DNA from 2 places in the Micromonospora narathiwatensis genome. Region 1 is predicted to be linked to the other one. Evidence: riboswitches for the same ligand, from Rfam matches in the RefSeq annotation. Region 1 holds a riboswitch; the other holds the start of a gene.

Region 1 (15,414 bases):
ATGCCTGATGGAGATGAACCGGTGAATGAACCTGGCCCGTCGTCTGAGGACGTTCTACCCGGCCGGATCGCCTTCCTGACCCGATCGCCGCCGGTCACGGGGTCAGCCGAGCACCTCGTACCGGACGGTCAACTCGCCGAGGCTCGTCGAGGCGATGGCCGCGAAGGCGGCGCGGGACAGGTCCAGGCACCGGCCGGCGATGAACGGTCCGCGGTCGTTGATCCGGACGACCACCGACTTGCCGTTGGCCGGGTTGGTCACCCGGACCTTCGTGTTGAACGGCAGGGTCTTGTGCGCGGCGGTCAGTGCGTCCGGGTTGAAGGTCTCCCCGTTCGCGGTCATCTGACCCTCGTCGTAGAAGGACGCGCCGCAGGAGCCGCTGTCGACGACCTTCGCCGCGGGGATGGTCTTCGTCTTCGTCGCCGTCGGCTTCGGGCTCGCGGTCCGGGTCATGCTCCGCGAGGCGGCCTGGGTCCGGGTCGCCTTCGGGCTGGGGGTGGCCTTCGGCGACGGGCTGAGGCTCGGCGACGCGGGCGTGCTGGGCGAGGCGGAGGGGGAGGCCGAACCGGGGGCGGGGGTGCTCGGCAGAACCTCGACCACAGTGGGCTCGGCGAGCGCGGAGTCGGCGGAGGGCTCGCCCGAGGTGAGCTGGACGGCGCCGACGGTGCCGCCGACGGCGAGCAGCACGCCGACGGCCGCGGTGGCGGCGATGCCGGCGGGCGAGGAGAGCTTGCGGGTACGGAGATGCCTACCAGCCACCGCCCGGTCCTTTCGTCAGCAGAACAAACCGGCTCGGACCGTAACGAGAGAAGCACTTCCGAAGTCAATGCGATCATGGTGCTATGCCCACATTTACCCTGATACGTGTATCCGCTCGTGTGGACTTTGCTCATACGAACGGAGGAAGGATCGCTGGCCAGTGACCACGCGGCGATCGCCTGGCGGCGATGCCCGAGGATGGGTGTCGTGCTGAGCCGACGCCTGGTCGAGTTGTTCCGCTGGATCGACCCCGGCCCGGACAGCGGTCATCTGGTCAGCGACACCTCCGGTTGGTGGCGGGACCCGGAGGTGCTGGCCGGCATCGGACCGGCCCTCACCGGCCTGTTCCCGGCCGCGCGGCCGACCGTGGTGGTCGCTCCCGAGGTGACCGGGCTGCTGCTCGGCCCGCTGGTCGCGATGGCCGCCGGCGCGGGCTTCCTGCCGGCGTACAAGGACGGCGGCCGGCGGCGGGTCGGCGCGATGCGCTGGGCCGAGACGCCACCGGACTACCGGGGCCGGCGGCTGCGGATGGGCGTGGACGGCAGCCTGATCGGCCCCGGCGACCGGGTGCTGCTCGTCGACGACTGGGTCGCCACCGGCGCCCAACTCGACGCGCTGGACCGGGTGGTCCGGGACAGTGGGGCGGAACCGGTCGGGACGGCTGCGGTCGTCGCGACCTGCCCGCCGTACGTCGCCGAGCGGCTCCGGCTACGCGCGCTGCTCACCGGGGACGACCTCGACGGAGCCGCGTCGGGTTGACCTGAAGGGGTGCTGGCGGCGGCCGGCTATGCCGGGCAGCTCATCTGACGAAGCTCTCCACGGCGGTGCAGACCCGGCCCAGCGCCTCGGCCGACCGGGCCAGCGGGCCGGGCACCAGCATCGAGTGGTCGGCGTCCGGCACCTCCAGCACGTGCGGACTGAGCCGGCGCGCGACCTCACCGTTCCACAGCGAGTCGGCGGTGCCCCCGACAAGCAGGCACGGCGCGGTCGCCCGGCCCAGCGCGTCGACCACGTCGGGGTGGTTGAGCACCGGGGTCAGCCACACGGCGCGCAGCCCACGGTCGGCCGCGAGCGGAGCGGCGAAGGCGCCCAGCGACTTGCCGACCAACAGATCGCCGTCGGCCAGCACCGGCGTCACCTGCTCGGCCACCCACGCGGCGGTCCGGTCGGCGCGCAGGTCGCGGGGCACCTGCCAGGTCACCTCGTGGATGTCGAAGCCGAGGCGGCGCAGCGCCTCCCCGACGTACGCGAAGAGCGGGCCGCGGGTGTCGTAGCCCCGGCCCGGAACGAGCACCGCGCGCTGGTCCGCCATGGTCGCCTCCTTCTGGTCCCAGGCTAGCGTCGCCCCGGACCGCGCGTGGGGCGGACAAATCCCGCGACGGGTCGGCTGCCGGCGATTAACCTCGGCAGGATGTGGCCCCGTATCGGAGGACTGCGCACCCTCGCCCTCGGCACGCCCGGCGAGATGCGCGCCACCCTCAACGCCCTCGTGCTGTCCGGCGTGAAGACCGCCACCGCCGGCCTGCTGACCTCCGAGTACGCCGAGGAGAACGAGGAACTGGAGTACGCCGGCGAACGGCTGGTCCTGGTCGACGACCACGACGCACTGGCGGGCGTCGTCGAGATCACCGACGTCGAGGTGGTCCGCTTCGCCGACGTGTCCTGGGAATTCGCCCGCTCCGAAGGGGAGGGTGACCGGTCCATCGAGGAGTGGCGGGAGGGGCACCGCCGCTACTGGGCCCGGGTGGGCTTCCCGGTCGACGACGACTCGCAGGTGGTCTGCATCCGGTTCCGCCTGGTCTCCGCCGGGGACGGGGGCATCAGCACCGGCGACCTCGGCACCTGACCCCGCGCCGAGTCAGACCCGGCGCAGCTCGGGCAGCAGATTGGCCGCCGCCATCAGGATCGCCTCGTCGCCGGCGTACCAGCTGCTGGCCCGGGGCCAGTGCGTCACCACGTCGGTGAAGCCGAGCCGGGCGGCCCGGGCGACCTGCTCGGCGAAGAAGTCCACGCTGGTGAGCGAGAAGACCGGCGCCGAGTCGAGCGACAGATAGCGGTCCAGGGTGGCCGGATCGCGGCCCGCCCGGTCCAGGGTCACGTCCATCCGGGCGGCGAGGTCCTCGACGGACGACCACCAGGTTTCCAGGTCGTCGCCGCCGAGGCCGGTGGTCACCCACCCCTGCCCGTACCGGGCGGCCAGTCGCATCGAGCGGGGCCCGTTCGCGGCCATCACGAACGGCACCCGGGGTTGTTGCACGCAACCGGGGTTGTTCCGGGCGTCCACGGCGGCGAACCACTCGCCGCGCCAGGTGGTGCCGTCCTCGCGCAGGATCAGGTCCAGCAGCTCGGTGAACTCGGCGAACCGGTCGACCCGCCGCCCCGGCGGCAGGGTCTCCCCGCCCAGCACGGTGGCGTCGAAGCCGATGCCGCCCGCGCCCAGGCCGAGCAGCAGCCGGCCGCCGGAGACGTCGTCCAGGGCGGTCACCTGCCGGGCGTACGCCGCCGGGTGCCGGAAGTTGGGTGAGGCGACCAGCGTGCCGAGGCGGATCCGCGAGGTGACCGTCGCGGCGGCCGTCAACGTGGTCGTCGAGTCGAACCAGGGGCCGTCGACCAGATCCCGCCAGCCCAGGTGGTCGTACGTCCAGGCGTGGTCGAAGCCCCACTCTTCCGCCTGCCGCCAGCGCCGCCGCGACTCCGACCAGCGCTGGTCGGGCAGGATCACGATGCCAATCCGCATGATCGCCAGGGTACGGCCGGGCCGGCCGGCCGGCCGGCGTCGGCCGGCCCGGGACGGGCTACGCCGACACCACGTCGGCGACCACACAGGCGACGTTGTCCGGCGCGCCCTCGGCGTACGCGAGGTCGACCAGGCGCCCGACGGCGCTCTCCGGGTCGTCGGCGCCGGCGAGCGCGTCGTTCAGCACCTCCGGCCCGAGCACCGCGGAGAGCCCGTCGGAGCAGAGCAGATAGCGGTCGCCGGCCAGGGCGGTACGCAGCGCCAGATCGGCCTCGACCGGGGCACCGGCCCCGAGCGCCCGCACCAGCAGGGCCCGCTGCGGGTGCCCGGCCACCTCGGCCGGGCCGAGCCGGCCCTGGTCGACCAGCGACTGCACGTACGTGTGGTCCTGGGTCAGCCGGAACAGCTCGCCCCCACGCAGCAGGTACGCCCGGGTGTCCCCGACGTGCACCAGGGCCAACTGCGAGCCGCGGCGCAGGATCGCGGTCAGGGTGGTGACCGGCTGGTGCCCCTCGGTGACGGCGGCGCGTACCGTGCGGTCGGCCGACGTCACCGCGTCGGCCAGCGCGGCGAGCAGTTCGGCGGCCGGCGCGTCGGCCAGTTCCAGCGGCCGGAGCGCGTCGACGGCGGCGGTGCTGGCGGCGGCGCCACCCGGGCCACGCATGCCGTCGGCCACGGCGAGCAGGTTGGCGCTGGCGTACGCGGTGTCCTCGTTGGAGTCCCGGACCGCGCCGGTCTCGCAGCGCACCGCGTACCGGAAGGTGGTTTCGGACATGATGGATCCCCTTTCGGCGAGCTGGTCGACGAGGAGCGCGACGGCCCTACCGCGAGCCGCCGTGTCCGCGCTGACCCCACGCCACCACGCGCCGACCGCCTCGGCTGCCGCCCCCGACGGCAGGGCGCAGACGGCCCGGATGTCGGCGAGCGGCATCCCGGTCCGGCGCAGCGCGGCGATCAGCCGGGCCCGGTCGAGCTGCGCCGGCTCGTAGTAGCGGTAGCCCGAGTGCGGGTCGACGGCGGCGGGCGGCAGCAGGCCCAACCCGTCGTAGAGCCGTAGCGCCTTGGGCGTCAGTCGCGCCGCGTGGGCGAACGCCCCGATGGTCAGCAGCTCCACGGACGCATCCTCCTCGTACCGGTCACGGCGACCGGCACGGACCACGCTCGGCCTTGCCCCAGGGGCAGGGTCAAGGCGTTGACCATGTATCGATCATTTATATATCTTGTCGGCGTGACCCAGATGCGCGAGCCGACGTTTCTGATCCTCACCGCGCTCGCGGGCGGCCCCCGGCACGGCTACGGGATCATCCAGGAGGTCGCCGTGCTCTCCGCGCAGCGCGGCACCCTGCTGCCCGGCACCCTCTACACCGCGCTCGACCGGCTGACCGCGCAGGGGCTCGTAGAGCTGGACCGGGAAGAGGTGGTCGACGGCCGGCTGCGCCGGTACTACCGGCTCACCCCCGGTGGGCTCGACGCGCTCCAAGCCGAGACCGCCCGGATGCGCCAGCTCGCCACCGCGGCCGAGACCCGGCTGCGCGCGCTGCGCCCGCACACCGCCTGACCAGCTTCCGCCCGCCCGCGCTCCGACCGAAGGGGAGGCCATGTCACTCACCCGTCACTACCGCCGATTACTGCTCGCGTATCCCCGGGCGTACCGGCGGGAACGCGGCGAGGAGATCCTCGGCCTGCTCCTCGACACCGCGCCCGCCGGGCGGACCCGGCCGACCGTACGGGAGGCGCTCGACCTGATCCGGGGCGGTTTGCGCTGCCGCCTCGGCCGGCCGGCCAGCAGCACGGTCGGCGTCTGGGCGGTCCTCACCGCGCTGATCTGCGGCCTGTTCACCGCGTCGCTGGCCGCCCGGATCGCCTGGGAGACCTCCCGGCCGCAACCGGACCGGGCCGAGGTCGCGGCGGTCTTCGCCGAGGCGTTCCCGGGCCATCGGCTCGACGACGACATCATGACCGCCCCGGCCCTCTTCGTCTTCTACAACAGTCCGCTTACCTGGCAGTCGCTGAAGCCGGTGCTGATCGGCGACGGCGGCGAGTACCAGGAGGGAATGGCCAGCGCGTCGGCGGTCGGCCCCGCACCGATGCCGGAGGCGGAGAGCCTGGCGACCGCCCAGCAGCGCCTCCGGGCCGCCGGCTGGCAGGTGTACGAGCCGATCACCGAGATCCTCCAGATCTGTGCCTCGGCGAGCTGCGACACCGCGAGCCAACCGGTCCAGACCACCCTGGTGGCCCGCCGGGGTGACACCGTGCTCCGGGCGACCTTCCACGACGCGAGCTACAACTCGTACCTCGGGGTGGAGGTGCAGCGGGCGGCGCCGCCGGCGGTCCTGCCCGCCGCCGTACTGGCCGGCCTGGCCGGGGGCGTCCTCACCTGGCTGGTGTTCGCTTGGGCGAGCCGGCGCACCGAGGATCGCCGGGGCGTGGTCCCGCTACTCGGGATCGCCCTCTTCCTCTGGTGGGCGCCGACGCTGCTCTCCACGGCTTCGCTGTTCCCGCACCACCTCGGCGAGCCGCACCCCAACTGGCATCCGCTCTGGGAGTGGCTCGGGCAGCCGACCTGCTCGCTGCTGTTCCTCATCGGCGCCGCCTGCGCGCTGGCCCTGCTGGTCGTCGCGCTGTTCCCCCGCAAGGACCTCCAACCACTGATCGTCAACGTAAGTTGAGTGCTCGCGGCTGCCGCTCAGTCCACGGGCGCGGGGTTGGCGTCGACCGCGGCGCGGACGAACTCGCGTACCCGGGCGGTGGTGTTGCTGGCCAGCCACACCGGTCCGCGACGGATCGGCGGCGCGTCGCGGATCGGCACGTACGCCAGATCGGGCCGGGGGTGGTAACGCCGGGTCTGTTCGCCCACCGGCAGCACCCCCCGGCCCATCGCCACCAGCGACAGCAGTTCGGGGAAAGTGTTGCCCACCGGACCCTTCGGCACCGGCCGGCCCGACGGGGTCCGGTCCGGGGTGCGGTCCCGCTTGAACCCCGCCGAGGTCACCGCCGGGTACTGCACCACCGGGTGCTCGGCCAGCGCCTCCAGCGACACCGACTCCGCGCCCGCCAGCGGATGGTCCGCGGCCACCGCGAGCACCCGCTGCTCGTGGAGCAGCGCCGGGCCGTTCGCCATGCCGTCGAAGGGGTACGACGCGATGAGCACGTCGATCGTGCCGTCCCGCAGGCTCGACCGGGTGGTCGCCAACGGCGCCTCGTGCACGTGCACCACGCAGTCCGGGTGACGCTCGGAGAACAGGGCGACGGCGCGGAGCAGGATCGGCGCGGTCGACTCACCGACGAACGCCACCCGCAGCTCCCCGGTCAGCCCCCGCCCGGCCTCGACGGCGCGCCCGACAGCCTCCTCCATCGCGGCCACCAACGGACGCAGATCGTCGGCGAGACGGGCACCGATCGGCGTGAGCCGGACCACCCGGCTGGTTCGCTCGAACAGCGGCGCGCCGATCCGGCGTTCCAGTTTGCGCACCACGTGACTGATCCGCCCGGTGGTCACCCGCAGCCGCTCGGCGGTACGCCCGAAATGCAGCTCCTCGGCCAGGGTCAGGAACGTCTCGACCTCGTACCGCTCCAGCACGCCGACCCCCACCGTTGAATCCGGGTCAACGATCGTAGTCCGATCGCGGCTTGGTCCGCGGTACGACCACGACGAGGCTGGACGGGTGACCCTTCGAGAACAGGAGCATCCATGGACCACCACGCCGTGGAGGGCGCGATGAGCACGGTACGGGTGACGGCCTTCGACCACCTGGTCCTCGCCGTCGCCGACGTGGAACGCTCCCTCGGCTTCTACTGCGACACCCTCGGCCTGGAGCCGGTACGGGTCGACCGCTGGCGGGCCGGGGAGGTGCCCTTCCCGTCGGTACGCGTGAGCCCGGAAACCATCATCGACCTGGTACGCGGCGAGCCGAGCGGATCGAACGTCGACCACTTCTGCCTGGTGGTGGAGCCGCTCGACTGGCAGCAGGTGATCGACTCCGGGGTGTTCACCGTGCTGACCGGGCCGGTGCCGCGCTTCGGCGCGCGGGGCAACGCCACCTCGATCTACGTACGCGACCCGGACGGCAACACCGTCGAACTGCGCTGGTACCCGCCGGGGCCGTAGGCGACAGCGGTTTCCACTAGCGTGGCGCGATGCCTGAACTCCAGCGGCTCGACGTCCACCACGCTCCCGCCCTGTTCCGCTTCGAGCGGGAGAACCGGGCGTACTTCGCCCGGTCGGTGCCGGACCGGGGCGACGAATATTTCGCCGAGTTCACCGCCCGGCACGCGAAACTGCTCGCCGAGCAGGCCACCGGCGGGTGCCACTTCCACGTCCTGGTGGACGACGAAGGTGCCGTGCTGGGACGGTTCAACCTGGTCGACGTCGCCGAGGGCAGCGCCGAGCTGGGCTACCGGGTGGCCGAGCACGCGGCCGGGCGGGGCGTGGCACAGGACGGCGTACGCCGCGTCTGCGCGCTGGCCCGCGACGAGTACGGGCTACACCGGCTGGTCGCATCGGCCGCGCTGGCGAACCCGGCCTCGCTCGCGGTGCTGCGGCGTACCGGGTTCGTTCCGGTCGGCGAGGTGCTGCTCGGCGGGCAGCCCGGCCTGCGGCATGTACGCGACCTGACGCCCGCCGGGTGAGTTCCGAGGAGTTGCCCCTCGCCGACAGCCCTGGTGGGCCTCATCGGGCCACCAGGGCCACGGTCCGCTGGGCACGGAATACCGAAGGCCCTGACCGGGATCCGCGTCCCGATCAGGGCCTTTCGCGTGGAGCGGGTGACGGGAATCGAACCCGCACTGTCAGCTTGGGAAGCTGATGTTCTGCCATTGAACTACACCCGCAGGCGGCACCACTGTACCTGAGGTCACCGCCGCCGCGCACCCAGGTACCCGGCGAGCCGCGAACCCACCCCCGACACGATCTTGCAACCACGGCATCCCATCGAACCGGGAAGAAGTTTCACGGCCGCAACACATGGCCGTTTTCAAATGTGTCGATCGGTTGTAACGTCACCTCCACGTTCTCAGCTACGGCGTGACACACCCCCTGTCACGCCGCCAGAAAGAGGTGGGCCCATGGGACTCCGTCCCAACCTGCTGACCCGGCGTACCGCCGGCGTCGCGTCGACGACCCTCGCGCTGCTGCTCAGCACCGCCGCGGTGGGGGTCGTCCCGGCCGCTTCGGCCTTCTCCGCCGCCCCGGCGGGAAGCTGCGCAGAGCCGGCCGACGTCCACTCGGACGCCCGGGTGAAGGCCGGGGCGCAGGTCAAGCACGACCCGAACGAGCTGACCGCCGCGCAGGTGCGTGAGCGGGAGGCGGACCTCACCGCCGCGCTGGCCGAGCGGTCCAGGTTCCGCGTCGGCGCCGGGGTCGCGCCGCTGGCGACCGTGACCATCCCGGTCGTCGTCCACGTCATCCAGCGGGACAGCACCCGGGCCGGGGGCAACATCCCGGACTCGATGATCACCCAGCAGATCAGCGTGCTGAACCAGGCCTACAGCGGGGCCACCGGCGGCGCCCCGACCGCCTTCGGCTTCCAGCTCCAGAAGATCAACCGAGTCACCAACCCGTCCTGGTACCCGATCGTCTCCGGCTCGACTGCGGAGCGGTCGATGAAGACCACGCTGCGCGAGGGCGGCAAGAACACCCTGAACATGTACCTGGGTGAGCTGAGCGACGGCCTGCTCGGCTGGGCGACCTTCCCGAAGAAGACCCTGGACAAGATGGACGGTGTGGTCGCGCTGAGCGAGTCGCTGCCGGGCGGCACCGCCACCAACTACAACCAGGGCGACACGGGCACCCACGAGATCGGCCACTGGCTGAACCTCTACCACACCTTCCAGGGCGGCTGCAGCGGCCAGGGTGACCAGGTCAGCGACACCCCGGCCGAGGCGTCGCCGGCGTACCAGTGCCCGACCGGGCGGGACACCTGCACCGCACCCGGCCTGGACCCGATCCACAACTTCATGGACTACACCTACGACTCGTGCATGTACGAGTTCACGCCCGGGCAGGCCAGCCGGATGCTGAGCGCCTGGAACGCCTACCGCGCGGCGTAACGGCTCCAGCACAGCACGGCAAAACGGTGCCGGTCCCGTCCGACGACGGGGCCGGCACCGGCTTTTGGGGGGCTCAGGCGGCCGGGCGACGGGTGTCGAAGCCGTGGCGGCCACGCCGGGCCTCGGACGACGCCACGTCGGACCGCCGCGTCGGGCCGGCCGCCCGCGGGTCGAGCCAGACCCGCACCTGCGGCCGGCCCGCCCCGAGGTGGGTCGCCCCGAGGTGGGTCGCCTGGTCGCGCCGGGTCAGCATCGCCACGTCGACGGTGAACTCGAACAGCCGCCAGTCGACCTGCGGCGCGGCCCGGCCAAGCGCGGCCACCCGGGCCACGGTGACCGGGTCGGTAACCGGAAGGGCCCAGCCGGCGACGTACGCCTCGTCGTCGCGCTCCTCCGGCGGGAACGAGTGCAGCGCGTAGCGGCCGTCGCGTTCGAGGTCGCGGCGCTTGGGCGACTCGATGACGAAGCAGTAGAGCCCCTCGTCGGTGATGACCGGGGAGACCGGGTGGACCCGGGGACCGCCGTCGGCGCGGACCGTGGCGAGGTAGCCGAAGCCCGGCCCGTACTGCTGCAGGAGAAGGCGGATCTCGTCGGCGAGTCGGGGCTCGTCGGCGGCGAATTCGGACCAGGAAGCCATGCGGACATTCTATCGAACACGTGTACGAGTGTGCAGTCCGACACGCAGGTCACCCGTACCGGTCGCTATGGTGTTCGGATGCTGCTCTCCGACCGCGACCTGGCCGCCGAGATCGAGGCGGGCACGCTCGCGCTGGAGCCCTTCGAGCCCGCGCTGGTGCAGCCGTCCAGCATCGACGTACGCCTCGACCGGCTCTTCCGGGTCTTCAACAACCATCTCTACACGCACATCGACCCGGCCGTGCAGCAGGACGACCTGACCTCGATGGTGGAGGTGCCCGAGGGCGAGCCGTTCGTGCTGCACCCGGGCGAGTTCGTGCTCGCCTCCACGCTTGAGGTGATCTCGCTCGGCGACCAGCTCGCCGGGCGGCTGGAGGGCAAGTCGAGCCTGGGCCGGCTCGGGCTGCTCACCCATTCGACCGCCGGTTTCATCGACCCGGGCTTCTCCGGGCACGTCACGCTGGAACTGTCCAACGTGGCGAACCTGCCGATCACCCTCTGGCCGGGCATGAAGATCGGGCAGCTCTGCATCTTCCGGCTCTCGTCGCCGGCCGAGCACCCGTACGGCTCGGCGGTCTACGGCTCGCGCTACCAGGGGCAGCGCGGACCCACGCCGAGCCGGTCGTGGCAGAACTGGCGCACCTGGCCCACCCGCTGAGCACGGCGCGAGGGCTCCCGCGAACGTGGGAGCCCTCGCGGACCGGTCAGCCGGGGCGGCCGTAGCTGTTGATCTGGCCGTCGTCGACGCGTTTCATCGTGATCGGTTTGCCCGCCTGGGAGGCGTGCACCACCCAGCCGTCGCCGACATACATCGCGACGTGGTGCAGGTCGCCGTAGTAGAAGACCAGGTCACCGGCGCGCAACTCGCCGCGGCTCACCCGCCGGGTGACGTCGTGCTGCTGCCGGGCGTTGTGCGGCAGCGAGACGCCGGCCTTGGCCCAGGCGGCCATGGTCAGGCCGGAACAGTCGTAATGGTCCGGGCCGGCGGCACCCCAGACGTAGATCTTGCCGATCTGGGCGCAGGCGAACTTGACCGCGACCCCGGCGGGGCCACCCGGGTAACCGGCGGGGCAGGGCGCCGGGCGCAGCGGGCCGCCGCCACCGTTGCCGTACACCTTGAGCCGCAGCTTCTGCAGCCGGGCGATCTCAGCGTCGATCTGCTTCTTCTTGGCCGCGAGCTGGGCCTCGGTACGGGCCAGTTGGGCGATCATGTCGTCCAGCGGCTTCTTCTTCGCGGCCAACTGGTCGCGCAGTTCGGCCACGGCCTGCACCTGCTGCTGCTGGCGGTGCGCGAAGCGGTCGAGCAGCTCAAGGCTGTCGACGATCTCGCCGGGCGACCGGCTGCCCAGCAGCGCGTTGACCGTGGAGATGTTGTTGCCCTTGTACGCGTCGGCGGCGAGTCCGCCGACCTGCCCGAGGGCCTCGTCGACCTGGGCCTGCAACGGGGTGATCTGCTTGGCCAGCGCGGCGGCCTGCTTGCGCTTGGCGGCAAGCTCTTCGCGGGTGGCGTTGACCTGCTCGATGATCGGTTCGAGCTTGTTCCAGTCCTGATCGATCTGGCGCTCGATCTCGGTGACCGACGGTTCGGCGTGGGCCGTGGCGCCGCCGGTCAGGACGACGGCGGTGCCGACCAGTGCGGCGAGGGCGGTGGTGAAGCGGGACCAGCGTGGACGCGGCGTAGCCGCCGACCGGTCGATTGACCGGACCGACGGTCGCCGCGGGGCATGGTGTGCCACCGGGCTCCGTACTCCTTCTTTCCTGACCGCCTACCGGGTTAGCTGACGGGTTCGGGCGGGAAGGGAGCCGCCCTACCGCACCACGGTGCGGATTCACCCCACGTACCTGGGTCCCCGGCTCGCCCGGAGGCGACTCGGCGGTGTCCGACCGCCACCACCCGGGCTGGGCGGTGAACCTACCGGTCGACGACAGATCAGAGTAGAGATCGTCGTTATCAATCCGCAACCCGCGACGCCGTGACCCTCCTATGAAGGTTTCTTTCGGGACGCATCGTTATCTGGAAAGCTATTGACCGGAGCCCATACGCGGGGCCAGGGTGAGGACGCAGTGACCCCCATCCTGATCTGGAGGTTCGATGCACCTCTCAGCCCTGCCATCGCGCAGACGGATACTGCTGGCCGCCGCCGTCGCGGCGGCCACCGCTCTCGCGACCAGCGGTCCCACCGCGGCGGCGCCCCTCACCGCCGGGACCACCGACAACCAGGACCGCCAGCAGCAGTACGCCGCCGCGGCAGCGGAGTACGGCGTGCCGCAGAGCGTCCTGCTGGGCGTCTCGTACCTGGAGTCCCGCTGGGACACCCACCCGGGCCAGCCCAGCACCAGTGGCGGCTACGGCCCGATGCACCTGACCGACGCCGCCCAGGTCGCCTCGACGCCGTCCAGCGCCCACGTCGACGAGGACGAGGACCCGCGCGGCGACGAGTCCCGGCCGCTCGCTCTCGACCCGGCGATCGCGGCGCGACCGAGCGGCGACCTGCTGCCGCAGGCGTCGCTGCAAACCCTCGACGCCGCCGCCGACCTCACCGGCGAGTCGAAGGAGACGCTGCGCACCGACGCCCTCGCCAACATCCGGGGCGGCGCGGCGCTACTCGCCTCGTACCAACAGGAGCTGGGCGGGCCGGTCGGTGCCGGCAGCGAGCCGGCGGCCTGGTACGGCGCGGTGGCCCGGTATTCCGGCGCGGACACCGAGGACGCCGCGGCGGCCTTCGCCGACGAGGTGTACGACCAGATCGGCCAGGGCGCCAGCCGGACCACCGACGACGGCCAGCGGGTGGCCCTCGCCGCCACGGCGGTGACGCCGGACCAGTCCGGGCTGCACAAGCTCGGGCTGCGTCGCGCCGAGCGCCCGGACGGCCTGGAGTGCCCGGTCCGCCTCGCCTGCGAGTGGATCCCCGCGCCCTACGCGAAGTACGGCCCGGGTTCCGGCGACTACGGCAACCACGACCTCGGCAACCGGCCGGCCCAGCAGAAGATCGAGTACATCATCATCCACGACACCGAGGGCTACTTCGGCCCGAGCGTGGGCCTGGTCCAGGACAAGACCTACCTGGGTTGGCACTACACGCTGCGCTCGGTGGACGGCTACGTCGCCCAGCACATCAAGGCCAAGAACGTGGGCTGGCACGCCGGCAACTGGTACGTCAACGCCAAGTCGATCGGCATCGAGCACGAGGGCTTCGCCGGCCACGGCACCTGGTACACCGAGGCGATGTACCGGACGTCGGCCAAGCTGGTCCGGCACCTGGCGCTGAGCTTCCAGATCCCGCTGGACCGTCAGCACATCCTGGGCCACGACAACGTCCCCGGCATCACCGCCGGAAACGTGGCCGGGATGCACTGGGACCCGGGCCCGTACTGGGACTGGTCGCACTACTTCGACCTGATGAAGGCGCCGTTCAAGGGAACCGGGACCCCGCACACCGGCCTGGTGACCATCGACCCGGACTACGCCAGCAACCAGCCCGCTTTCACCGGCTGCAACCGGCAGCCCCCGGGCGTCCCGACTCCGCCGCCGCCGGCCGCGCCCTGCCCGCTGCGCGGCTCCTCCTCGGTGATCCTGCGTACCGCCCCGAGCATCGACGCGCCGCTGGTCAACGACCTGGGGCTGCAACCGAACGGCGCGCCGAACACCATGTACATCTCCGACCACGGCGCCCGCGCCTCGGCCGGTCAGACGTACGCCCTCGCCGACGTCCAGGGTGACTGGACGGCGATCTGGTACCTCGGCCAGAAGGCGTGGTTCCACAACCCGGCCTCGGCGCCGACGGCGAAGTGGGCGAACGGCTTCGTGGTGACCCCCAAGGCGGGCAGGACCACCATCCCGGTGTACGGGCGCGCCTACCCGGAGCAGGCGGCGTACCCGTCCACCATCCCGTACCAGGCCATCTCCCCGCTGCAGTACACCCTCCGGGCGGGCCAGCGGTACGCGGTCGGCGGCGTCCTGCCGGGCGAATACTACCGGGCCGTCTCGTTCGACGGCTCGGTGCCGGGTGACCGGACGGTCGTCCGCGGCGCGAACCAGTACGTGCAGATCCAGTTCGGTCACCGGGTCATGTACGTGAACCTCGACGACGTGCAGATCCTGCCGGGGGCGGTCGACGCGCCCCGGTAGCGGCACCCGGTACGAGGCGAAGGCCCCCGGTCCGCGTGGACCGGGGGCCTTCGTGCAGCGCGAAAGGGGTCAGTAGCCGGCGACCCGGGTCAGTAGGGCCGGCGGAAGCCGGCGACCGGCTGGTAGCTGATCTGGCTCACCTGGACCGGCTTTCCGGTCCGTGGCGCGTGCACCATCAGACCGCCGCCGAGATAGAGCCCGACGTGGTGCAGGTCGCTGTAGAAGAAGACCAGGTCACCGGGGCGAGCCTCGTCGCGGGAGATGGGCTTGCCCTCCTTCCACTGCGCGCCGGTGAAGTGGGTCAGATAGATGCCCGCCGCCTTGTACGCGTACTGGGTGAGGCCGGAGCAGTCGAACGAGTTCGGGCCGGTGGCGCCCCACACGTACGGGCGGCCGACCTTGCCGCAGGCCGTCTTGATCGCGGTACGCGCGGCGTTGCTCACCACACCGTCGATGTTCGGGCAGCCCTCGGCCCGGATCGACGTCTTCGGCAGCATCGCCGTCAGCCGCTTGATCTCGGCGTTGATCTGCTTCTTCTTCGCCTCCAGCTCTTCCTTCTGCTTGGTCTGGGTGGCGATCAGGGCGTCCAGCTTCTGCTTCTGGGCGTTGTACTTGTCGCGGACGGCGAGCACGCCGGCGACCTGCTGGCGCTGCTGCTGGGCCAGCCGGTCGAGGATGACGAGCTGCTCGCCGAGGGTGCCCGGCTTGGTGCTCACCAGCAGCGCGCCGAGCTCCTGCGAGGGGCCCGTCATGTAGTAGCGGGCGGCGATGTCGCCGACCCGGTTCATCGCCAGGGCGGACTCCAGCTCCAGCGGCACCATCTTCTGTTCGAGATCCGCCGACTTCTTCATGTTGACCTTGAGCTGGGCGCGGACCTTGTTGTAGTTCTCGATGGTGGGTTCGAGCTGTTCCCACTGCTTGTCGATCTGAGCGTCGATCTCGTCCACCGACGGCTCCGCGTGCGCCGGAGCCGCCAGCAGCCCGGCGCCGACCGCGACGGCCGCGACCAGGGTGAGGAGACGGCGTACGACCCGGCGCGCTCCGACCGGTCGGAGGGGGGGTTGGCGCCGGGCGTGACGATCAGGGGGCATGGTTGCCACCGGCA
Region 2 (15,414 bases), 1.8 Mb from region 1:
CACCACCGGCGGCATCAGCGCGTCGATCCAGCGCGTCCCGCCGAGCTGCACCGCCACGCCGACCAGCGCCAGCGCCGCACCGACCACCACGATGCCGCCCAGCGCCGGCCCGATGCCGCCGCCGGCCTTCGCCGCCAGCACCGGGGCGATGAACGCGAACGACGAGCCCAGGTACGACGGCAACCGGTTGCCGGTGATCAGCAGGAAGAGCAGCGTGCCCAGCCCGGAGAAGAAGAGCGTGGTGGCCGGGGGAAAACCGGTGATCAACGGCACGGTGAAGGTGGCGCCGAACATCGCCACGACGTGCTGCACGCCGACGCCGACCGTACGCGGCCAGGACAGCCGTTCGTCGGGGTGCACCACGTCGCCGGGCCGTACGGACCGGCCGTCGCCGTGCAGCCGCCAGGGGGACCAGCGGGATCGCGGCTCGGTGGGGGACTGGGTCATGCTGCGCCCTTCGCGTCGTCAGGTGACGGGGGCGTGATCGACCCTGAGAGCTGTTTGTAGCACGCCGGCGGGTGGGGCCCCGGGTCAGGCCACCCCGGCGGGGCGGAACTGGACGCTGACCCGGGGGCCGACCGGGCGTGCGGTCTTCGGGATCGCGTGCTCCCAGGTGCGCTGGCAGGAGCCGCCCATCACCACCAGGTCGCCGTGGCCGAGCGGAAAACGCAGGCTCGTCCCGCCGCCCCGGGGGCGCAGCAGCAGCGGGCGCGGCGAGCCGAAGGAGACGATGGCGACCATGGTGTCGACGTGCGCCGAGCGGCCCAGGGTGTCGCCGTGCCAGGCGACGCTGTCCCGGCCGTCCCGGTAGAGGCACAGCCCGGCGGTGACGAAGGGCTCGCCCAGCTCGGCCGCGTAGTGGCGGGTGAGCGCCGCGCGTGCCTCGGTGAGCGCCGGGTGGGGCAGTGGCCGGCCGGCGGCGTACCAGCAGAGCAGGCGGGGGACGTCGACCTCGCTGTCGTACATGGTGCGGCGCTCGGCCCGCCAGGGCACGTCGCGCAGCAGCGTGTCGAGCACCGCGTCGGAGCCGCGCACCCAGCCGGGCAGGTGGTCGACCCAGGCGTCCCGGCTCAACTCGTGCCGGCGCGACCGGCCGGCGAGCGGGCCCAGGGTCGGCCCCTGCGCGGCGAAGTCGAGCATCGAGGGCTGGTACGCGAGGTCGGACACGCCGCCGATCCTACCCCGCGTTCGAACAGGCGTACGACGATCAGTGGCGCAGCATCCGGCGGACCCGGCCGCCGACGGCCTGCCGGACCCGCTCGCGCAGCGGCTGCGCCCGGAGCGCCTTCAGCTTCTGCTGGAGCGTCCGGTTCTCGTCCCGCACGAACTCGAGGCGGGTCAGCAGTTCCTCGGACGTGCAGGCGGACGCCGGCCGGACCGCCGGCGGGTAGACGATGTCGCGGACCCGCTGGTCGAAGCGGGTGGCGCTGTCCCCGTCGGCGAAGGAGAGGCCGAGGTCGTGCCGGGCGAGGAAGCCGGTGAACCGCGAGAAGCGCTCCTTGTGGCCGTCGTTGAGGGCGGTGTAGTCGGCCTCCGCGTAGAGCTGGGCGGCGTCGATGTCGTCCGGCGCGTCGCGCAGCGGCCGGTGCGGGATGTCGAAGTAGCGGGCCAGCTCCAGGGTGCGCGAGTCGTGGGCGAGGAGATATCCGGGGGTGCCGGAGATCAGCGCCGTGATGGTGCCGTGGATCCGGGTGCCGAAGGCGAAGTCGAAGCCGGCGAGATACTCCATCCAGGGCCACGGGTCCATGAACATCCGCACCTTGTCCTCGACGAAGAACGGGTGCGAGGTGTGGATCGGCATGTCGTTGGTCTTGCCGCGCAGGTGCGGTGCGTCGCCGTAGAGCAGGGTGCCGAGGGTGTACAGGTCCTGCGCCACGTAGCGCACGTTCGGGTAGCGCCGGTGGTGGTGGCGGACGAGCGGGGACAACGCCCGGACGTACGGCGAGATGACGAACGCGAGCCGGTCCTCGACGCCCAGGGACGCCTTCGTCTTCTCGACCCGGAGGCTGTCGCCGTGCAGGAACATCGACGGGCAACCGATCTGCTCGACCGCCGAGAAACCCAGCGTACGCAGGTAGTCCTCGGTGATCTCGCCGCGTACGCCGATGCTGTGCGAGCGGTCGAGCACCGCCCGGCAGAAGCGGCTCACCGTCTCGTCGATCGGGCGCAGGAACTCCCGGTCGCCGTCCACGTCCGTCTGCGCCCCGACCCCGAGCACCACCACCGGTATCTTCAGCCGCTCGATCAGCCGGGTCATCGCGGCCAACTGGTCCGTGTAGTCGCGGCGGAAGGCGTTGGCCAGCGGGATCACGAAGACGTCGTACTTCTCGTTGATCTCGTCGGCTTCGCGCGGGTCCGCCCGGAACCGCGACGGGGTGATCTCCGCAGCCGAGGTGGCGAGCAGTTTGTGCGCGGCGTGGCTGAAGACCAGGTTGCCGGTGTTCTTGCCGATCCAGTCCCGTTCGTAGGTCTCCTCGGCGGTGAGTACGTCGAACGGGCCCTTGCGGGCGCGCAGCAGGATCCGCTGGTGCATCCGGGGTGTCCACCTTCCGTCCCGGGCACCGCGTGCCCGGCGGGGACCGGGGGCGGCCCGACCGGCCGGCAGTACGGTTCCCGTTCCGTGCAGGAGCCGGAATCCTACGCCATCGGGCTGAGCGGGCGGCGTCCCGCTCGCCCGTCCGGCGCGTGGGGGCGCCGGCCTTCCATCTGGTGCACGGTGATGCGGACTGCGACCCAGGTCGGTCGAGCACGCCGCGCGGCCCGACCCGGGCCGAGCCGCACGCCACCCGCCCGATGCCCCGCGCCGCGGCCGTCCATCCTGGTCAGTGCCCGGATCCGCGCGGACGCGACACGCCCGGCGGCGGTGCGGCGCCGCGGCATCGGCGGTAGGTTGGAGCCGTGCTTCCGATCGCGCTCACCTGTCCCGTGTGGTGGGTGGCGCGCTGGTGGGCCCGCACGCTGGCCAGCCTGGCCGTGTTGGTCGCCTGCTCGCTCGGCGCGGCCGCGCTGCCCGTCGGCCCGGCCGCGACCGCGCAGGCCGCTCCCCGATTCGCCGCCGGCCCCGTCGAGGCCCTGACCCTCCGGGTCGGCACCGCCGACTCCGCGCCGGGCTCGGCGGCTCGGGTCGGGCCGGGAGCAGGCAGCACCGGCTGGACCGGTGCCGCGGACCGGACCGGCACCGCCGACCGGACCGGCACCGCCGACCGGGCCGGTGCCGCCGATCGGGACCGTGCCGCCGACCGGGCCGGTGCGGTCGATCGGGCCGGCAGCGATTGCCGGCAGGTCGGGCCGGTCGGTGCGCCAGATCCGGTGGCGTCGCGTCTGGCCGTGGCTTTGCCGGCCGACCGGCAGCACGCCCTGGTCGGGCTGGTCCCGGCGACCGTCGGCTCCCGGGCCCCGCCCACCCGCTGACGACCCGCGGGCCGCGGCCCGCCCTCGCCGTACCGACCGAACCTCACCCCGCACCCGCCCGACGGCGCCCGTAACCGGTCGCGCCCGCACTCGGGCCGGTGCGGACCTCTCCGTCACATCGTTCCCGTGAGGTGCCGACCATGCAGCAGACCGTTCTCTACCACTTCCTCAGCAAGATCCCCGAGGCCGCCGCCATCTGGTCGGCCCTGCTCGTGCTCGCCCTGGGCCTGCTGGCCGCGCTCGTCGCCAGGCCGGAACGGGACGTTCCGGTGGAGGACGCCCCCGACCCGGCCGCCGAGGAGGCGGCCCGCCACGCCGACCTGCGCCGGTACGCCGACGAGGTGGCGGTGGCCGCCGCCGGGGCCGCGCAGACCGCCCGCCGGCGCCGTGAGCAGTGGCTGACCGCCCAGGCGGCGGCCGACCGGGCCTGGCGGGCGTACGACGAGGCCGAGGCGGGCGCCCGGCGTCTCGCCGGTGCCGCCGTGCTGCCCGAGCCGCGTACCCGGCGCACGCCGGCCGAGTACGCGGCCCGGGAACGGTGGCTGCACCACGCCGCGATGGTGGCCCACTGGCACGGCGACCTGTCGGCCCGCCAGCTCGCCGACGTCCTGGCCCACCGCAACGGGTGGGATCCGCGCCGGCACCCGGCCGAGCAGGAGATCGTCCTGGCCCGCGTGGTACGCGACGGCCGGTGGGCCGGTTGGCGGGCCGCCGCCGAGCGGGAGGAGCGGGCCTGGCGCGACGCCGAGCTGGCCGCCGACGCGGCCCGCGCCCTGGCCCTGGAGGCGTACGCCGCCACCGAGGCGCTGCGCCCCGGGCCGGCCCCGGTACGCCGTGCCGAGCCGGTGGCCCCGACCCGTGCGGCGGTGCCGGCCGGCGGTGCCGCGCGCTTCCGCCCGGCACGGGTCGGCTGAATCGTTACCCAAGTTCGGTGAGTCCCGTCACTGTCTGCCCGGAAACGGTCATCCGGATCAGTGCGGGCGATCGACTCCCGCAATTCCGGAACGATCATCGGTGCGGTGTCCGATTCTTGCCCGGCGGTTACGGGATAACTGCCTGTCCCATTGAGTCACATCAGTTGCGAGCTGTTCCGGTCGGCGCCGGTAATTCCGATGTTTAAGCAGGTCGGAGCGGTTGGCAGGAGGCGAGCCCACCGGTAGTGTCGGCGCGTCCGGTGCGGTTTTCGATCGCAGGTGGCGACGCCGTACCGACCCGCTTAATCGTGATCTTCGCGAACCGGGGACCCAGTGCAACACCGGGGTGAATCCGCGAGCTGCGGCCCGCGGTAGGGCGTACTTCCCGCCCGAATCCGTCAGCTAACCCGGTAGGCGGCCACGGAAGGAGTGCCATCCTCGTGCCAACCTCCCCCCGATCCTCCCCCCGCCTCCACGGAGCCGCGGTGCCCTCGCTCGCCTGACCGGCGACCGAGTTCCGGCAACCGCCCCCGCAGCCCGGCTCACCGGCGCTGCCCGTTCCTGCGGCCACCCCGCCCGGCAACGCGCGTGACCCCGTCCGCGCGTCGGGTCGGCGTGCGCCGCTCAGGCCCTCGTGGAGGAATACGTGAAGCACCACCTGAAGCGTCAGCTGGGGCGCCTCGCGACCGAGCGCCCCTACCAGATCGTCGCCGGCTCCGCGGCGGCCCTCGTGCTCGCCGGCGGCGCCAGTGCCGCGCTGGCCAGCGCCGATGAGGCGCCCGCCCGTCAGGAGCACACCGCCGCCGTCGCCGAGCTGGCCCCCCGGCTCGGCGAGGTCGCCAGCCGCGGCGAGGCGCGCGTCGCCGCCCCGTCGCCGTCGGACTCGCCGAGCGCGTCGCCGTCCGACTCGCCGAGCGCGTCGGAGTCGCCGAGCAAGGCCAAGGCGGACCCGGACGTGACCCGTACGGCGAAGCCGAAGCCGACGCCGCCGTCGACCAAGGTCCTCGACTACAACTACCAGGCGCAGACCGCCTACTGGAACTGTGGCCCGGCCGCGGTGCGCAACGCGCTGAGCGCGAGCGGCATCGAGACCACCCAGGACGCGATGGCCGTGCCGCTGAACGCCGGTGAGAACGGCACCAACTCGGCCGAGGACACCACCCGGGGTCTGAATCAGATGGTCAAGGGCAGCCCGTACCGGACCCACATGATCCCCGGCCAGGCCGCGACCCCGGCCCAGATGGACCAGCTCCAGGCCGACGTGGTCAAGGCCGTCACCGACGGTCGGGGCGTGGTGGTCAACATCGCCGGCTCCGCCACCGACACCAACGGCGGCTGGCACTCGTTCCCCGGCGGCCACTACATCGCCGTGGTCGGCTACCAGGACGACGGCCGGGCCGTGAAGATCGCCGACTCGGCCAACCCGGCGGTGCCGTCCTACTGGATCACCACCATCAACCTGGCGAACTGGGCCGCCACCCGCGGCTACTCGGCCTGATCGCACCCCTCCCCCCGTCGGGCACCGGCTCCTCCGAGCCGGTGCCCGACCTCGTATGCGCGGTGTCTCGCGCGGGTGGCCGGTCCGATGCGACACTGCGCCGTATGGCCGACGAGACGGGTACCCGCCATCTGCTGCTGCTGCACGGCCTGGGCGCCACCGGCGAGGTGTGGCTGCCCTGGGCGCCGCTGCTGGAGAGCCGCTGGGCGGGGCGCTGGCTCGCCCCCGACCTGGCCGGCCACGGCTGGTCGCCGCCGCTGCCGGCGTACTCCTTCGAGGACCTCGCGGACCGGGTGGTGGCGGGTCTCGGCCCGGTAGCCGACCGGCTCGGCCCCCGCGACCGGCTGGTGGTGCTCGGGCACTCGCTCGGCGGGGTGGTGGCGCTGGCGCTGGCCGCGCGGACACGGGGCCTGCCGGTCGACGCGGTGATCGGGCTCGGCATCAAGGTCGCCTGGTCCCCGACCGAGCTGGACAAGGCCCGCGAGCTGGCCGAACGGCCGGTGACCTGGTTCGCCAGCCGGGACGAGGCGGCCCGCCGCTACCTGCGGGTCGCCGGGCTGGCCGGGCTCTTCGCCCCCGACCATCCGGTGGTGGACGCCGGGCTGCGCCGCGAGGACGGCCGCTGGCGGCTGGCCATGGACCCGGCCGCGTTCGCGGTGGGGGAGCCGCGGTTGCCCGACCTGCTCGCCGCGACCGACGTGCCGGTGCTGCTGGCCCGGGGTGAGCAGGACCCGATGGTGACCGACGCGCAGCTCAAGGAGTTGGGCGTGCCGGTGACGACCCTGCCGGGGCTCGGCCACAACGCGCACGTCGAGGACGCGGCCGCCGTTCTCGACCTGCTCGCGCCGTTCGCGTCGCCCGACCGGCCGTGACGCCGTCGCCCCGTGGACGGGGCGACGACATCACGACCGCGGGTTGCCGTCAGTACGTGCAGCCGGTGGCGGGCAGGGCGGACGGGGCGGGTGGGGTGACGCCGTCGTAGATGGCCAACAGCATGTTCTGCGGGCAGCGGTTGGCGCCGTTGACGCGGACCTCCAGGTGCAGGTGCGGGCCGGTCACGTTGCCGGTGGCCCCGGTGTAGCCGAGGACCTGGCCGGCGCTGACCCGGGAGCCGGCGGCGACCGAGCGCGAGTTCAGGTGGCAGTAGAGGTAGTACGCGCCGTCGTCGCCGGTGATGCCGATGCCGAGGCCGCAGTTGCCGCCCACGTGCCCGATCGTCCCGGAGGTGATCGCGTACGTGGTCGTGCCGGTCACGGTGGGCAGGTCGATCGCCGGGTAGTCGTGGTGCGGGTCGTCGTACTCGCTGCGGGGCAGCACCGACTTGCCGATGATGAGGCGGTAGTTGCCGGTGCCGCCGCCGCTGCCGCCGGTCAGGTACTGCCAGGTGGTGGCGTCGACCGAGCCGCCGGAGAGGCCACGGGCGGACTTGAAGTTGTTCACGGCGTTGGTCGTGGCGGGGCCCCAGTCGCCGTCCACGGCCAGGCCGTAGCCGTATTTGTTGAGTGAGGTCTGCAGCCCGCGGACCGCGTCGTTGTTGGCTCCGGCGCTCAGAGTGACCACCAGCTTGCCCCAGGTCTGCGGCCCGATCTGGCCGTCGGCGGAGAGGCCGTTGGCCGACTGGAAGGACTTCACCACGGAGGTGGTGCCGGCGCCGTACTGGCCGTCGACCGTGAGGCTGTAGCCGCGGTGGCGCAGCAGGTACTGGGCGGTGGTGACGTTGGCGCCGGTCGAGCCGTTGCTGAGCAGGGGCCAGGCCGGTGCCGCGGCCTGGGCGGCGGTCGGGCCGGTCAGTGCGGCCGCCACGGCGAGCGCGAGCGCGCCGAGCCAGATCGCGAGTCGACGAAGGAGGGTTGGCATGTGTGCTCCTGTGGACGAGGGGTGGTGGCGTGCGGCGGACCGCATCGCCGGTAGGGCCGGCGACATTGCGCCGGTGGGCTGCCCGGGAGCAAGTATGATGATGATGTTCAATATTTACAACGATCGTTGAATGGCGGTGATCTTCCGCACACCGAAAGACCGCCCCGCCGAAGGCGGCGGGGCGGTCCGGAGGTGAGGGTGGATCAGGCGGTGGGGGACAGCGGCGAGCCGTCCGGCGCGACCGCGTCGGCGCCGCGCGGGGCCGGCGCGGTCCAGCCCGGTCCGAGCTGCCGGCGGGCGGCGTCGAGGAACGCCTCGGCGTACGACTCGGCGGGGAAGTCGCCCAGGTAGCGGGTACGGGTGACCCAGCGGGCCGCCGCCTTCGGATCGGTGTCCAGCAGCTCGGTCAGCACCTCGTCCACGTTGGACATGTCCCGGCGCAGCACGTAACCCGAGCCGGCGAGGGGGAACCGCTCGACGAAGTGCTCGCCGTCGGCGCCCATGTCGGTGACCGCGTACGGCTTGCCGGAGTAGAGCCAGTCGGAGATCACTCCGGAGACGTCCGAGACCAGCACGTCGGCGCGGTTGACGCACTCGGTCAGGGTCAGCTCCCGGGTGGCCGCCGGGCCCCACAGGTGCGCCCGGCCGGTCCTCGCCCGGTCCGCGGCGAGCAGCTCGGTGAGCCGGGCCAGTTGCCGGGCCGACGCCGGGTTCTGCGCGGTGTACGGGTGGTGCCGCAGGATCACCGTGGCACCCCGGTCCAGCAGCCGGCGGAGCACCGTCTCGGCGACCGGCAGCGAGCAGTAGTTCGCGTCGGCGTGGTGCCCCGTCCAGGTGGGGGTGTACAGCACGGTCGGCTGCGCCGGGCCGGGGGTCGGCTCCCGGCGTACCTCGATCGCCTCGACCTGGGGGCGGCCGACCACGACGAACTTCTCGGCGGGGATCTCCACGCCGGCCCGGGCGTACCGGTCGATCGCCGCCTGGCCGGCCACGAAGATCTTGTCGAAGATCGCCGAGACCGGGTTGGCGCTCGGCGCCTTGTCGCTGTCGCCGTGGTGCAGCTGCACGTGGGTGAGCTGCGAGAAGCGGACGCAGTGGCTGTTCTTCGCGCCGTGGTTGACGTAGAAGGCCGCCCGCAGGCTGGGCACCAGCGCCTCGTCCATGGCCTTGAGCGTCGGGCAGAAGACCACCGGCGCGCGGGTCGCGGCGGCGACGGTCGGCAGGAACTCCGGCTCGCGCAGCAGGACCAGGAACGGCCGGCCGATCCGCTCCAGGTACGGCAGCCACATGGTGACCTGGTATTCCGAGCCGGGCGGGGCGGAGAAGTAGAGCACGAACTCGGGCTGGTGCCGGCGCAGCGCCCGGCCCACCGGACCGCCCCCGGCCGGCGGCCGGAAGCGACGCCGGGCCAGGTCGAGCCCGACCGCGCCGCAGCCCGCGCCGACCAGCAGGGCGGCGGCCAGCGCCACCCAGCCGGGCAGGGCGAGGCCGGCAGCCACCGCCACCAGGGCGAGCAGCGCCAGCAGCGCGTCGCCGAGCCGGGCGGCGACCAGCGGGGTCCACGAGCGGACCGGCAGGTTGGCCGCGCGGATCTCCAGCGCGCCGGCGTCGCGCAACGGCCCCACCAGCAGCACCAGGCCGAGCAGCACCAGCGCGGTCGCGGCCAGCGCCGGGTCGAAGCCGGCGTCGAGCCGGCGGGCGTACCCGACCAGGATCCCGGCGGCCACGAGCACCGACTCGGCGGCACCGTCGGCGCTCGGCCGCACCCGGCGTTCCCAGCCGACGGCGGCGAGGGCGGCGACCGCGATCGCCAGCCCCCAACCGGTCGCCCCGGTGAGCGCCACCATGAGGAAGGCCAGCACCGCCAGCCCGGTGGTCAGCACCCGGGCGAGCAGCTTCCGGACCAGGTCACCACGCATCTGGATCGTCCCGTCCCGTTGCTCGGCCGGTCAGGCGCCGACGCCCGTGCGCAGCTGCTCCGACGACTCCGGCTCGGCGCGACCGGCGCCGCGCCGCGACCCGGAACCGTCGTCCGACGGGTGCGCGCCGGGCTGCAGGGGCACCGTGGCCGGCTCGCCGGGTGCCCGGCGGACGTCGATGACCTGGCCGGTCAGGTCGGAGACGAGAACGTCCAGGGAAGCCTGCGCGACGGCCTCGGCGGAGAGCAGGGTGTGCTCCGGCTCCTCGCCGAACGCCCTGGTGCGCATCGGGGTGGCGGTGCGCTCCGGGTTGACGCAGTTGACCCGTACGCCGAACTCGGCCCACTCGTCGGCGAGCGCCTGGGTCAGGTTGACCAGCGCGGCCTTGGTGGCCGAGTAGAGCGCGTACCGGGCCCGGCCCCGGGTGTACGAGCTGGACGTGTAGAGCAGCAGCTGGCCCTTGGTCTGCTGGAGGTACGGCAGCGACTGTCGGGCGATGGTGACCGGGCCGACGAAGTTGACGTGCAGGAGCCGGTCCATCGTCTCCTGGTCCATCTCCGCGAGGGCGCCCCGCTCCAGGATGCCGGCGGTGACCACCACGTGGTCGATCCGGCCGGTCGACTCGAAGGCGGTCCGCAGCGCGGCGGCCACGTCCTCGGCCCGCTCGACGTGGGTGCCGGTGGTGGAGCGGCTGAACGGGAAGACCTGGGCGCCGTACCCGCGGGCCAGCTCGGTCAGGTCGTGGCCGATGCCGTAGCTGCCGCCGAAGACCACGATGGTCCGGCCGGTCAGCTCCTCGGTGTAGCCGCGGTGGTCGGTCAGCCGGGGCGCCTGGGCGGCGGCGAGCTGGAAGAGCTTGTCCGCCAGGTGCACGTCGACCGGGTGGGTGACCTTGATGTTCTCGTCCGAACCGTCGATCACCTTGATCGGCGTGCCGGGCAGGTAGCGCAGCACCACCCCGCAGTCGTCGGTGGCGGCGAAGTCCGGGTCGTCCTCGGCCAGCCGGTACGCCTCGCGGATGGTGCCGGAGCGGAACGCCTGCGGGGTCTGGCCCCGGCGCAGGGTGGAGCGGACCGGGATGTCGGTGATGCAGTCTTCCTCGTCCACCTGGATGATCGTGTCGGCCGACGGGATCGCCACGTCGACCGCCGAGTACGTCCACAGCGCGTTCACGCACTCACGCACGATCCGGGCGCTGACCAGCGGGCGGACCGCGTCGTGGAAGAGGATGTTGACGTCGCCCCCGCCGATCGCGTCGAGCGCGAGCCGGGTGGTGGCGTTGCGGGTGTCACCGCCCTCGATCACCCGGGTCACCTTGCGGAGCCCGGCGTTGGCGACGATCCGCTGGGCCTCGGCCAGGTGCCCGGCGGCCATCAGCACGATGATCTCGTCGATCTCGGGCGCGGCCTCGAAGACGGCCAGCGTGTGCTCGATGATCGGCTTGCCGGCGATCTTGAGCAGTTGCTTCGGGATGCCCAGCCCGAGGCGTTCCCCGGTCCCCCCGGCGAGGATCACGGCCACCGTACGCGTGGGGCGCCAGGGTGCCGGGCTGGCCGGCAGGGCGTCCGGTGCGGCGGTGCGGTCCTGCGTCATTGCGCTTCCTCACTCTGCGGGGATGGGGGGTTTACGCCCCGGTGACCGGGTGACGAATTTTGGCCGGGGTCGGGGTAAACAGTAACGCGTACGACGGAGCGCACCGACCCGGCGGGAACCCGGGACGGTGCGCTCCCGTCCGGCTACTTCTGGCTCTCGTACGCCTTGCAGACCTCGTCGGTGGGACCGTCCATCTTCAGGACGCCCCCCTCCAGCCAGATGGTCCGCTCGCAGGTGTCCCGGATCGAGCTGATCGAGTGGCTCACCAGGAACACGGTGCCGGCGCTCTCGCGCAGCTCGCGTACCCGCTGCTCGCTGCGGGCCCGGAACTTGCGGTCACCGGTCGCGAGGGCCTCGTCGATGAGCAGCACGTCGTGCTTCTTGGCCGCGGCGATGGCGAAGCGCAGCCGGGCGCCCATGCCCGAGGAGTAGGTGCGCATCGGCAACGAGGCGAAGTCGCCCCGCTCGTTGATTCCGGAGAACTCGATGATCTCCGGGGCCAGCCGCTTGACCTCCTCCGGCGGCATGCCCATGGCCAGGCAGCCGAGCACCACGTTGCGCTCACCGGAGAGGTCGTTGAGCAGGGCCGCGTTCACACCGAGCAGCGAGGGCTGACCCATGGTGTAGACGGCGCCCCGGGCGGGCGGGAGCAGCCCGGCGATGGCCCGCAGCAGGGTCGACTTGCCGGAGCCGTTGCTGCCGATCAGCCCGACCGCCTCACCCTGGTACGCGGTGAAGCTCACCCCCTTGACCGCGTGCACCTCGCGGATGTTCGGCGCGTTGTTGCGGGTCACGATGCGCTTGAGGGCGGAGACCGGGCTGGTGCCGCTGGTGGCGCCCTTGTGGATCCGGTAGATCACGTGGACGTCGTCCACCACGACGGTGGGGACTCGCCCCGAGTCGACGACGGCGGTGCTCGCCGCCGGTTGGGTCTGCTCAGCCACGGCCGTACTCCTCTTCTCCGCGCCAGAAGTAGACGAACCCGCCCACGCCCATCACGACGGCCCAGGCCAGGGCCATGAACCACAGCCGCGTCGGCGAGGTCACCAGGTTCGCCTGGTTGGACTCGAGCAGCGAGTACCGGGCCAGCTCGATGAAGACCAGCGGCGGGTTCCACTCCAGCACGTTCGCCGCCCAGTGCGGCAGGTGCTGCCGGAACAGCGCGACCGGGTAGAGCACGCCGGAGGCGTACAGCCAGGTCCGCATCACGAACGGCATGACCTGACGCAGGTCGGTGACCTTCGAGCCGAGCCGGGCCATCACCATGGTCAACCCGATGTTGAAGATCGTCTGGAGCAGCAGCATGGGCGCGATCAGCAGCCAGCGGAAGGTCAGCGGCTCGCCGGTCGCCAGCACGATGACCGCCAGCACCGCCATCGACATGAGCAGCTGCTGCAACTGCACCAGGGTGACGGTGATCGGCAGCGCGGCCCGGGGGAACTGCAGGGCCCGGATCAGGCCCAGGTTGCCGGTGATCGCGTTGGTGCCGTTCTGCACGGCGGTCTGGGTGAACATGAAGATGAACACGCCGGTGCAGAGGTAGGCGATGAAGTTCGTCATGTTCCGGTTCGTCGCCACGATCACGCCGAAGATCAGGTAGTAGACCGCCGCGTTGGTGAGCGGGGTCAGCACCTGCCACAGTTGCCCGAGCTGGGTGTTGCTGAGCGCCGAGGCGGCCTTCGCCCGGGAGTAGGTGGTGATGAAGTGCCGGTACGCCCACAGCCGGCGGGCGTACTCGCGCAGGGGCGGGCGTTCTCCGGCGACCCGCAGCCCGTATCGCTGGGCGAGCTGGGCCCGGGTCAGCCCGGTTTCGGGGTCGGCCACCGCGGTGTTGGCCATGGTCTGGCGCTCCGATCTTTCGTGCCGATGGGGAGCAGTGGGGATGAGTCGCGGTGCTGAAATACGGTGCTCGGGATTCAGCGCGGCCGAGCGGGGAGGGGGCCTCGCTGTTGCGTGGAAGGTAGTCCAAAACACGTCGGGACGCAACCGTATCGTCGTTGCGCTACATTGTTCCACGTGACGACCGAGAAGAGGCGTGCCCCGGCCGGGGCGGCAGTGCTGCGCGGGGAGATCACCACGGCCATCCGGGCCGCCGTCATGCAGGAGTTGGCCGAGGTCGGCTACGGTCGCCTCTCCATCGAGGCGGTCGCCCGGCGGGCCGGGGTCAGCAAGACCGCGATCTATCGCCGTTGGCGTTCGAAACTTGACCTGGTGCTGGACATGGTCACCGCCGTGGCGGGGCGCAACCTGCCCCTGCTGGACACCGGCAGCCTCCTCGGCGACCTGGAGATCCTGTTGCACGTGATGGCCCGTGCGCTGCAACACCGGCTGGCCTCGCAGATCATCCCGGACCTGCTCGCCGAGGCCGCCCGCAACCCGCAGATCGCCGAGAAGCTCCAGGCGGCCCTCGACGACTACCAGCAGGCCGTCGGCCGGATCCTGATCGGGCGGGCGGTCGAGCGCGGGGAGTTGTCGCCGGACACCGACCGGCGCGCCGCGGTCGACCTGATCGTCGGCCCGGTCTACTGGCGGATGGCCATCTCCCGAGCTCCGCTGGAGGCCGAGGAGGTGCCCCGGCTGGCGTCGGCGATCGTCGCGGCGCTGCGAGTAGCATGCTTGGGGCCCGTCCGGGATGAGGTGGAAGTTTGACCCCGGACGCCGTTGGCCCCGATCCGACAGTCGATCATGAACAGCAGGACACATCCCGTCGGACATTCGTTACGAGCGGGTTGTTTTTCGTGAAAACCGCTACCATCGCCCCGATCCCCCGATCCCCCCAAACGGAACACCGTGTCGACAGGAGGAAGCCCCATGGTTGGGCCGCACCCAGAGTTCATTCCCCCAGCCCGACCGATCATCGGTGAGGCCGAGATCGAGGCGGCTGTCCGGGTGCTGCGGAGCGGCCGGGTCGTGCAGGGCCCGGAGGTCGCCGCGTTCGAGGAGGAGTTCGGCGAGCTGGTCGCCGGCCGGCACTGCGTCGCCGTCAACTCCGGCACCTCCGCGCTGCAGCTCACCCTGATGGCGCTCGGCTTCGGCCCGGGCGACGAGGTCATCGTCCCGTCGTTCTCGTTCGCGGCCAGCGCGAACGCGGTCCGGCTGGTCGGCGCCGAGCCGGTCTTCGTGGACATCGAGCCGGGCAGCTTCTGCGTCGACCCGGAGGCGGTCGCCGCCGCGGTCACCCCGCGGACCGTCGCCATCATGCCGGTGCACCTCTACGGCCACCCGGCCGCGATGGACAAGATCATGGCCATCGCCGAGCGGCACGGCCTGGCCGTCGTCGAGGACGCCGCCCAGGCCCACGGCGCCACCCTGCACGGCACCCCGGTCGGCGCGTTCGGCACCGCCGGCTGCTTCAGCTTCTACCCGACGAAGAACATGCACGCCCTGGAGGGCGGCATGGTCACCACCGCCGACCCCGAGCTGGCCCGGACCCTGCGCCTGCTGCGCAACCAGGGCATGGAGCAGCGGTACGCCAACGAGATCGTCGGCGCCAACATGCGGATGACCGACGTGGCCGCCGCGATCGGCCGGGTGCAGCTCACCCAGCTCGCCGAGTGGACCGAGCAGCGCCGGGCCAACGCCAAGTTCCTCGACTCCACCATCACCGGCCTGGTCACCCCGCCGGTGGCCGACGGCGCCCGGCACGTCTACCACCAGTACACGGTGCGGGCGACGGGCAACCGGGACGCCGCCATGACCCGCCTCACCGAGCTGGGCATCGGCAACGCCGTCTACTACCCGACCCCGATCCACCGGCTCAAGCCGTACCTCGCCGAGGACGGCACGCCGGGCCCGTGGGAGCTGCCGGAGACCGAGCGGGCCGCCGCCGAGGTGATCTCGCTCCCGGTGCACCCGTCGCTGAGCCAGGCCGACCTCGACCGGATCGCCGAGGGCGCCAACCTCGCCGGGGGTGCCCGATGACCGAGGGTCGCAAGCTGCGCGCCGGCCTGATCGGCCTGGGCGCGATGGGGCGTAACCACGGCCGGGTGCTGTCCAACCTGGACGGCGTCGAGCTGGTCGGCGTCGTCGACCCGGCCGGCGACGTCACCGGCGCGCTCCGCGCCCCGGTCGTCCCCGAGCTGGGCGACCTGCTGGCCATGGGCATCGACTACGCCGTGGTCGCCTGCCCGACCGCGCTGCACGAGCGGATCGGCCTGGAGCTGGCCGCCAACGGGGTGTGCGCGCTGATCGAGAAGCCGCTGGCCCAGTCGGTCGAGGCGGC

Evidence for each region. Region 1 has a riboswitch for cyclic di-AMP ahead of GA0070621_RS23900 (C40 family peptidase). Riboswitches for the same ligand answer to the same signal wherever they lie in the genome.
Region 2: linked by a shared signal. The riboswitch ahead of GA0070621_RS02995 (C39 family peptidase) and the one ahead of GA0070621_RS23900 (C40 family peptidase) in region 1 are both predicted to bind cyclic di-AMP.

What each region holds. Positions count from the first base shown of each region.
Region 1 is NZ_LT594324.1:5,452,163-5,467,576, reverse strand. Features, by position in the region: gene GA0070621_RS23980 (PP2C family protein-serine/threonine phosphatase) at 1-2, opposite strand, end outside; gene GA0070621_RS23975 (septal ring lytic transglycosylase RlpA family protein) at 103-759, opposite strand; gene GA0070621_RS23970 (phosphoribosyltransferase) at 958-1,518, shown strand; gene GA0070621_RS23965 (alpha/beta hydrolase) at 1,559-2,071, opposite strand; gene GA0070621_RS23960 (ASCH domain-containing protein) at 2,171-2,605, shown strand; gene GA0070621_RS23955 (LLM class flavin-dependent oxidoreductase) at 2,618-3,496, opposite strand; gene GA0070621_RS23950 (MerR family transcriptional regulator) at 3,555-4,610, opposite strand; gene GA0070621_RS23945 (PadR family transcriptional regulator) at 4,734-5,054, shown strand; gene GA0070621_RS23940 (hypothetical protein) at 5,095-6,165, shown strand; gene GA0070621_RS23935 (LysR family transcriptional regulator) at 6,183-7,076, opposite strand; gene GA0070621_RS23930 (VOC family protein) at 7,188-7,604, shown strand; gene GA0070621_RS23925 (GNAT family N-acetyltransferase) at 7,634-8,125, shown strand; tRNA gene GA0070621_RS23920 (tRNA-Gly) at 8,253-8,326, opposite strand; gene GA0070621_RS23915 (zinc metalloprotease) at 8,561-9,544, shown strand; gene GA0070621_RS23910 (pyridoxamine 5'-phosphate oxidase family protein) at 9,618-10,181, opposite strand; gene dcd (dCTP deaminase) at 10,260-10,838, shown strand; gene GA0070621_RS23900 (C40 family peptidase) at 10,885-11,916, opposite strand; cyclic di-AMP (ydaO/yuaA leader) riboswitch at 11,929-12,066, opposite strand; gene GA0070621_RS23895 (N-acetylmuramoyl-L-alanine amidase) at 12,273-14,309, shown strand; gene GA0070621_RS23890 (C40 family peptidase) at 14,399-15,409, opposite strand.
Region 2 is NZ_LT594324.1:652,753-668,166, forward strand. Features, by position in the region: gene GA0070621_RS02970 (uracil-xanthine permease family protein) at 1-447, opposite strand, end outside; gene GA0070621_RS02975 (alpha-ketoglutarate-dependent dioxygenase AlkB) at 532-1,167, opposite strand; gene GA0070621_RS02980 (polysaccharide pyruvyl transferase family protein) at 1,208-2,533, opposite strand; gene GA0070621_RS02985 (hypothetical protein) at 2,899-3,411, shown strand; gene GA0070621_RS02990 (hypothetical protein) at 3,552-4,325, shown strand; cyclic di-AMP (ydaO/yuaA leader) riboswitch at 4,615-4,757, shown strand; gene GA0070621_RS02995 (C39 family peptidase) at 4,960-5,823, shown strand; gene GA0070621_RS03000 (alpha/beta fold hydrolase) at 5,928-6,695, shown strand; gene GA0070621_RS29755 (peptidoglycan-binding protein) at 6,745-7,680, opposite strand; gene GA0070621_RS03010 (CDP-glycerol glycerophosphotransferase family protein) at 7,884-9,599, opposite strand; gene GA0070621_RS03015 (bifunctional cytidylyltransferase/SDR family oxidoreductase) at 9,630-11,192, opposite strand; gene GA0070621_RS03020 (ABC transporter ATP-binding protein) at 11,336-12,136, opposite strand; gene GA0070621_RS03025 (ABC transporter permease) at 12,129-13,031, opposite strand; gene GA0070621_RS03030 (TetR/AcrR family transcriptional regulator) at 13,209-13,841, shown strand; gene GA0070621_RS03035 (DegT/DnrJ/EryC1/StrS family aminotransferase) at 14,004-15,113, shown strand; gene GA0070621_RS03040 (Gfo/Idh/MocA family protein) at 15,110-15,414, shown strand, end outside.